One region of the Mitsuaria sp. MSU3D genome, then DNA from elsewhere that is predicted to be linked to it. Evidence: predicted binding sites of a transcription regulator. Region 1 holds the regulator's gene; the other holds the start of a gene.
The links. The regulator FliA, encoded in region 1, starts transcription of late flagellar genes. The targets are predictions, from matches to a motif close to CTAAAGTTTNNNNNNNNNNNGCCGNTA.

Region 1 (3,399 bases):
GAACACCACCTTGTCCGAGAACTTCAGCATCCGCTCCTGGACCTCCGGGAACAGCTGATCCGCGATCTGCGTGAATCTCGTCGTGAACTGCTGCGGGTCGGTCCCCGCGATCGGCTGGTACTGCTCGTCGAAGAGCGCCGAGACGTCGATCCGCTTCTCCTTCACCGCGCGTTCGAGCAAGCCCGCGATCTCCGCCGACGCGCTCTGCACCGCCTGGATGTACGGCGAGTCCTCGACCTCGATGCCGCTCGACGCGATCTGCTCGATCATCTGCTCGGACAGCCGCAGGAACCGGTCGCTGCACGCGAACGCCGACTCCAGCTTGCGCATCGCCTGCTGGATCTCCACCCCGAGCTCTCCCGAACGCTCCGCCAACTGATGCGTCGTCGCCTGGCTCTCCTGCGCCGACTTCGCGATGAGGTCGACATCGACCTCCACATCCGCGAACGCCTGCAGGATCTTGCTCTCGCCGGCTCCTCCCGAGCCGTCCGCCCTCAACTCCCGGCTGAAGGTCCCGATCCGCGCATCCAGCGTCCCCACCGTGCCCATGATGGCCTTCGACGACGCCTCCACCTGCGCCGCCAGGTCCTTCACCGCATCCGCCACCACGCCGAAGCCGCGGCCCGCTTCGCCGGCGCGCTTGGCTTCCACCGATGCGTTGAACGCCACCAGCCGCGTCTGCAACGCGATCTTCGTGATCTCGGACGCCGCCCCGGACACCTGCCGCAGCGTCGCCACGATCCCGCCCACCTCGTCGCCCACGCCCGACAAGGCCGTGCGCGCGCGCTCCACCGCCTCGCGCGTCTGGTTCGTGCTTTGATTGATGCCGTCCTGCGCATGCCGGACCTGCTGCAGCTCCGAGCCCAGCGCCTGCATCGCCTGCGCCTGCGAGGTCACGACCTTCTGCGTGTCCTCCAGCAACCCGCGGACTTCGGCCGCGTCACGGCCCAGTTTGGAAACGCCGGAGGAGAGCTCCCGGACGACCTTCGCCGTGTTCCCTTGCATCGCCGGCTCATGAAAGCCGATGTCGGCTCCCCCCACCGACGCATCTGGCGCCACCTTCCCGGCGCGCCTGCGCCATGAGTCCCACATCGGTCGCTCCCCTCATGGTTTATGGACCACAAGAACTGCGGCCGCTGTGCGGCTCGTTTTACCAGTCGCGCAGCTTCACGCGCAATCGGGCAATCGCTTGACTGTGCAGCTGGCACACCCGCGATTCAGTCACCTTCAGCACCGCGGCGATCTCTTTCAGGTTCATGTCATGTTCGTAGTACATGGACATGACGTAGGCCTCGCGCTCCGGCAGGTTCTTGATCGCCTCCACCAGCGCCTCGCGCATGCGGTGGTCGCGCAGCATCGACATCGGATCGGCCGAATCGTCGCTGACGTGACGATCGAGGTAGTCGTCGCTGTCGTCGTCCCCGGAGATGTCCTCCAGATAGACCAGCTGCGTCCCGCGCACCTTGCCCAGCATCTCCTGGTACTCGGTCAGCGAGATGCCCATCTCGACGGCGATCTCGGACTCCTGCGGCGGGCGGCCGAGCTTCTGCTCGAGCTTGTGCACCGCGCTCTCGATCGAGCGCTGCTGGCGGCGGTTGCCGCGGCTCATCCAGTCGCTGCCGCGCAGTTCATCGAGCATCGCGCCGCGGATGCGCTGCGTCGCGAAGGTCTCGAACTGCACGCCCTGCGCCGTGTCGAAGCGCGACAGCGCGTCCGTCAGGCCGATCAGGCCGACCTGGATCAGGTCGTCCAGTTCAACGTTGGCCGGCAGTTTCGCGATCATCTGATGCGCCAGACGGCGCACCAGCGGGCTGTACTGGCGGATCAGCGAGTTGTTGTCGAGTTGACCCTTGGCGGTGTACATCGTCTCGTCTCCAATCCGGCGTCAATGCGCAGCGAGGGTCACGCCTTGCGGGGCGCGGCCAGCCTTGGGCTGCCACATCGGCCGCGGACGCAGCGGCATCGCATCAGCGGCGCTGTCGAGCGCCGCACCCGGTACCGAGGCCAGCAGCAGCTCGCGCGCCATGTGACGCAGCTCGTGCGTCAGGGGCGCGGAGACCGGCTGGCGGGGATCCATGCAGGCCCACTCGCGCAGCACCGCGCCGAGGAAGCCGTCGCCGCAGCTCGAGAGCTGCTGGGCGATCCGCTCCGCCAGGCGCAGCTGCGGGTTGCAGGCCAGCAGCAGGCTGTAGACCATCAGGCCCGCGCGCTGCGTCAGCCATTTCATGCCGGCGTAGGCGTAGGTCACGCTCTGCACGTCGGTGTCGGCCAGCAGCACCGGACGCACTTCGCGCGAGACCAGCACGCGGCTCAGTTCCGCGGCGCTGGCATGCAGCAGGACGACGTCCGCGAACGGCGCCGCGTCGGTCACCGCTTCCAGGAACTGGGCGGCCGAACCGTTGGCATTGATGTAGCGCAGCGGCAGTCCGCGCGCGGTGAGGAAGGACACCTTCGCCGACAGCGCCTCCACGCAGGCCGCGAGGTCCACCGCCGCGAGGTCCGACGGCGCCGCGGCCTGCTCGCCCGCGTCCACGACCAGCGTGTGCAGGCCGAGTTCGCCGAACGCCGCGCACATGCCTTCCAGCAGCGCGCCGCTTCCCACCACATGCGGATTGCTCACCACCGGCACCACGCGCACGCGCGCCGTGGCGAACAGACGGCGCAGGCCGTCGGCCTGGTCCTTGGGAGCATTGCTGAAGTCGCGCATTGGGCTGCTCTGTGTCTCTTGCGTGTTTCCGCTCCAGCCACCATGTCCCTCTCGAAAGGAACCGGCCATTGCTGGAGCCGTTACCGGAAGTTTCGCCCCGGGGGCCACTCCTTGACCGGGAATTGAAAGGGGGAAACACCCCGCTTTTCTCTCCTGGCACCCTCACCTCGTGGACCTCTCACACAACGACTTCGAGTCGTCCCCCGCCGCAACGGAAAAGGGGGAAAGGCCCGAGCCCTTCCCCCTTTCTAGAACTTGTGACCGGGTTTGGCAACTCCGGTCCCCCGGAAGCCCCTCCGGCCGAGCGGTCAGCCCTTGGTCAGTTCATCCCCATCGGCGAGGATGCGCCCGCCGATCCGGCCATCGTGCCGGCGGTGAAGATCAGGTTGACGTCGGAAGCATCCACGCGCCAGGCCGCCTGGCCGTGGCTGCGCAGCGCGCGCTGCACCAGGGCCTGCGACGACAGGCGATGCCAGTCTTCCGGCACGCGCTGGCCGTTGGTGACGCCCAGGACGCGCAGCTTGTGACGGATCACGGTGTCCAGCGCCGGGGCCAGCTTCACCGCTTCGTCCAGCTTGGACAGGATGACGCCCTGCGCTTCCGCGCCGCGCCAGGCACCGACCACGTCCTCGATCGTCTCGCCCTGTTGAGCGGCGTTGACGACCAGGATGCGCTTGATGCTCTTGTGCGCC
Region 2 (3,399 bases), 1.4 Mb from region 1:
AGCTCGTCGATCGCGGAATTGATGGCGGCGTACTCGCCGCCGATGCCCAGTCCGGTGACGAAGCGGCACAGCGCGAAGAAGGTGAAGTCGGTGGAGAAGGCCGTCGCGAGCGTGGCCACGGCGTAGATCGCGAGCGTCGCGAGGAACAGCCGCTTGCGGCCGAGCCGGTCCGACATCCGGCCGAAGACCAGTGCGCCGACGATCGCCCCGGCGAGATACAGCGATCCGGACCAGCCGACCTGGACCGCGCTCAGGCCGAGGGTGTCAGGTCTTTCCAGCACGGCGCCGACCGAGCCGACCAGGGTGACTTCAAGCCCGTCAAGCACCCATGCCACGCCCAGCGCGAGCACCACGCGCCAGTGCCAGCGCGACCAGGGCAGCCGGTCAAGCCGGCGTGCGATATCGAGGGAGGCTGTCATCGACGCCAGATGCGGCAATCGGCGTTCCAAACCGGAGCCGCCGCTCCTGACCGCCCCAATCGGCGGAAACGCCGCGACCCTCAGTCAGCGCATGCCAGCAAGACCGAAGTCAACGAGCGCGACTGGGGCCGGAAGGGTGCTTGGGGGTCCTGGAGGGATCCCCCATGCCCCCTGGAGCGCCCGCGCCCGGCCTCACGACGTCTTCTTCCAAGCTGCCGCAGCCTCTTCCCACACGTCGGGGCTGCGAGCCACGAGCAACCCCGGCTGCCGGTCGCCAGCGCGATAGGGCGTGCCGTCCAGCCGCGCCGCAAAACCGCCGGCTTCCGTGATGAAGAGCGTGCCTGGCGCATGGTCCCAGGCGAGCTTGCGCCAATACAGCGTCGCGTCGAAGGCGCCTTCGGCGAGTGCGGGGTACTCCGCGCCGGCGCAGTTGAGTCCGGGCAGGATCTCGACGCCCTGCCAGGTCGCGACGCGGTCCTGGTGTTCCTGCGGAAGGAAGCGCGTCTTGACGACGGCCCGCTTCAGCCCGGAGCCCGGCGCCGTGTGCAGCCGTTCCGTCTCCCGCCAGGCGCCCTGCCCGCGCCGGGCGTGATGCAGCACGCCCGAGATCGGATCCAGCATCCAGGCCCCGACGGTCACGCCGTCTTCCAGCAGCGCCACCATCGACGACAGCGGTTCGCGCCCCGAGATGAAGTTGAAGGTCCCGTCCAGCGGATCGACCAGCCACACGGCGCCCTCGTCGAGCTGGTCGAGCAGCTCCGGCGTCTCCGCGCATTGCTCTTCGCCGACGACGCGCGAGCCGGGCACCAGCGCACGCAGTTCGGGGGTGAGGAAGGCCTCGACATCACGATCGACGGTCGTGACCCACTCGCCGGGGGCTTTCTCCATCACCTCCTCGTCCGCCAGATGACGGAAACGCGGCGCGATCCAGGTGGCGGCGGCGTGGCGCAGCAGTGCGGCGACGGGGTCAGGCGTTGTCGAGGTCATCCGGGGATGCTACCCGCAGTGCCATGACCCCGGCGTGAGCCTCGGCGCGGGTCCGGGCAGCCGCTGCACGCACGCGGTCGCCCCGGGCCCCCTCAAGACCCGGCCCCGGGGGCCGATATCGGAGCATCGCCCGGGAATCCATCATGCACGTCGCCATCCCCTCCGCCTCCTCGGCATCGACCTCGACGGGGACCTCCTCCGCGGCCTCCGGCACCGGCCCCGACGCGCAGATCGCACGTCTGCAATCGCAACTCAAGCAGTTGCAGAAGCAGATGAAGGATCTCGCCTCGGACTCGACGATGGACGCCCAGGCGAAGGAAAAACGCCAGAAGCTCCTGCAAACCCAGATGCAGATGGTGATGGACCAGATCGCCCAGATCCAGAAACAGGCGGCGGAGGCCGCGCAAGCGAAGGCAGCGGAGCGATCCGGCCAGAGCGCCGCGCCCCAGGCCTCGACGCAGGCTCAGGACCGGGACCACGATCGGGACGCTGATGAGGCCGGCGCGAGGCGCTCTCCCGCTCACGCGTCGCTGGGCGCCTTCCTCGACGAATACGCCTGAGCCTCCTCACGCTAGGATTCCACCCCTGAAGGGGTTCCACATGGTCACGACGATCAAACGCGAAGAGTTCTGTTTCCTGGTGGTCGACGATTTCTCGACCATGCGCCGCATCATCTCCGGGCTGCTCCGCGAGCTGGGCTTCAAGAAGATCCTCGAGGCCGAGGACGGCAAGGCCGCGCTGCGCCAGCTCGAACTCTGTGCCGAGTCGGGCGAACCGGTCCACTTCGTCCTCAGCGACGTGAACATGCCGGTGATGAACGGCTTCCAGCTCCTCGAGGCCCTGCGCGCCAAACCGGAGTCCGATCCGCTGCGCAAGGTGCCGGTGCTGCTGGTCACCGCCGAGGGCCGCAAGGAAGACATCATCCGCGCCGCCCAGCTCGGCGCGACCGGCTACATCGTCAAGCCTTTCAACAAGGACACGGTCGGCGACAAGATCCACCTGACGCTGAAGAACCGGAACATCCTGGTCGACTGAGGCACGCGCGGGGCCTGGCGCGCGCACCTGACGGGGATCCGACGCACGTAACGCACGTAACGGCTTCCAGGGAGTGCCCCGCCGCCACGCCGCGAGACACTCGCGACCCTTCGTTGCTCCCGCTCCCTCGCATGACCGACCGCAGGCAAGTCCTCGCCGCGGCGCTGGGTTCGCTGCTGATGCCGACCACCCGGTCCATCGCCGCGCCCGCGCTGCCGGATGCCACCGGGCCTTACGCCCTGCCCGGCACCTTCGTCCATCCGCTGCCCGATCCGGCCACCGGCCGCCGCTACGAGGTCTGGATCGACCTGTCGCCGAATGCGCCTCCAAACACCGGTCCCCGACCGGCCGTGTTCGTGACCGATGCGCCCTATGCCTTCCCGCTCGTGCGGGCGCTCCGCAACCGCGTGGGTCAACAGGGTCGCAACCTGGCCGATTTCGCTGTCGTCGGGTTGGCGGGGCCCGCGGATGAATCCGCCGTGGAGATGCGCTCGCGCGACTACACCCCGAGCGATCCCCGGACGCGGCCCGGGCGGCCCGCCGATCGCTATGGCGCCCCGCGCTACGGCGAAGGGGCGGCCTATCTCAAGTACCTGGCCGACATCGCAGTACCGGCGATCTCCGCGCGCTACCAGCTCGACCCGGCCCGCCGCGTGCTGCTCGGGCATTCCTACGGCGCGTTGTTCGCGGCGCAGGTCCTGTTCGCCAGGCCGGCGCTGTTCAGCCACTACATCCTCGGCAGTCCGTCGTTCTGGTTCGATCGTCACCTGGTGTTCGAGCAGGAAGCGGCCTACGCGAAGCAGCACACCGACCTGGCGGCCCGTGTCTTCCAGTACGTCGGCGCCTACGAGGCCGTCGCGCCGGGACCGCGCTTCAACAAGGAGAGCGACCTCGTCGCCGACGTGCGCCGGTTCGAGACACAGCTGCGCAGGCGCCGCTACAAGTCGCTGCGCATCGA

Region 2: the regulator FliA is predicted to act here: its motif matches at 1,498-1,524, upstream of AC1VNM_RS08690 (FlxA-like family protein).

What each region holds. Positions count from the first base shown of each region.
Region 1 covers NZ_CP200314.1:3,405,796-3,409,194, forward strand. The annotation lists gene AC1VNM_RS14810 (methyl-accepting chemotaxis protein) at 1-897, opposite strand, end outside; gene AC1VNM_RS14815 (RNA polymerase sigma factor FliA) at 1,151-1,864, opposite strand; gene AC1VNM_RS14820 (MinD/ParA family ATP-binding protein) at 1,886-2,707, opposite strand; gene flhF (flagellar biosynthesis GTPase FlhF) at 3,027-3,399, opposite strand, start outside.
Region 2 covers NZ_CP200314.1:1,992,111-1,995,509, forward strand. The annotation lists gene AC1VNM_RS08680 (MFS transporter) at 1-419, opposite strand, end outside; gene AC1VNM_RS08685 (inositol monophosphatase family protein) at 612-1,406, opposite strand; gene AC1VNM_RS08690 (FlxA-like family protein) at 1,550-1,966, shown strand; gene AC1VNM_RS08695 (response regulator) at 2,007-2,441, shown strand; gene AC1VNM_RS08700 (alpha/beta hydrolase) at 2,573-3,399, shown strand, end outside.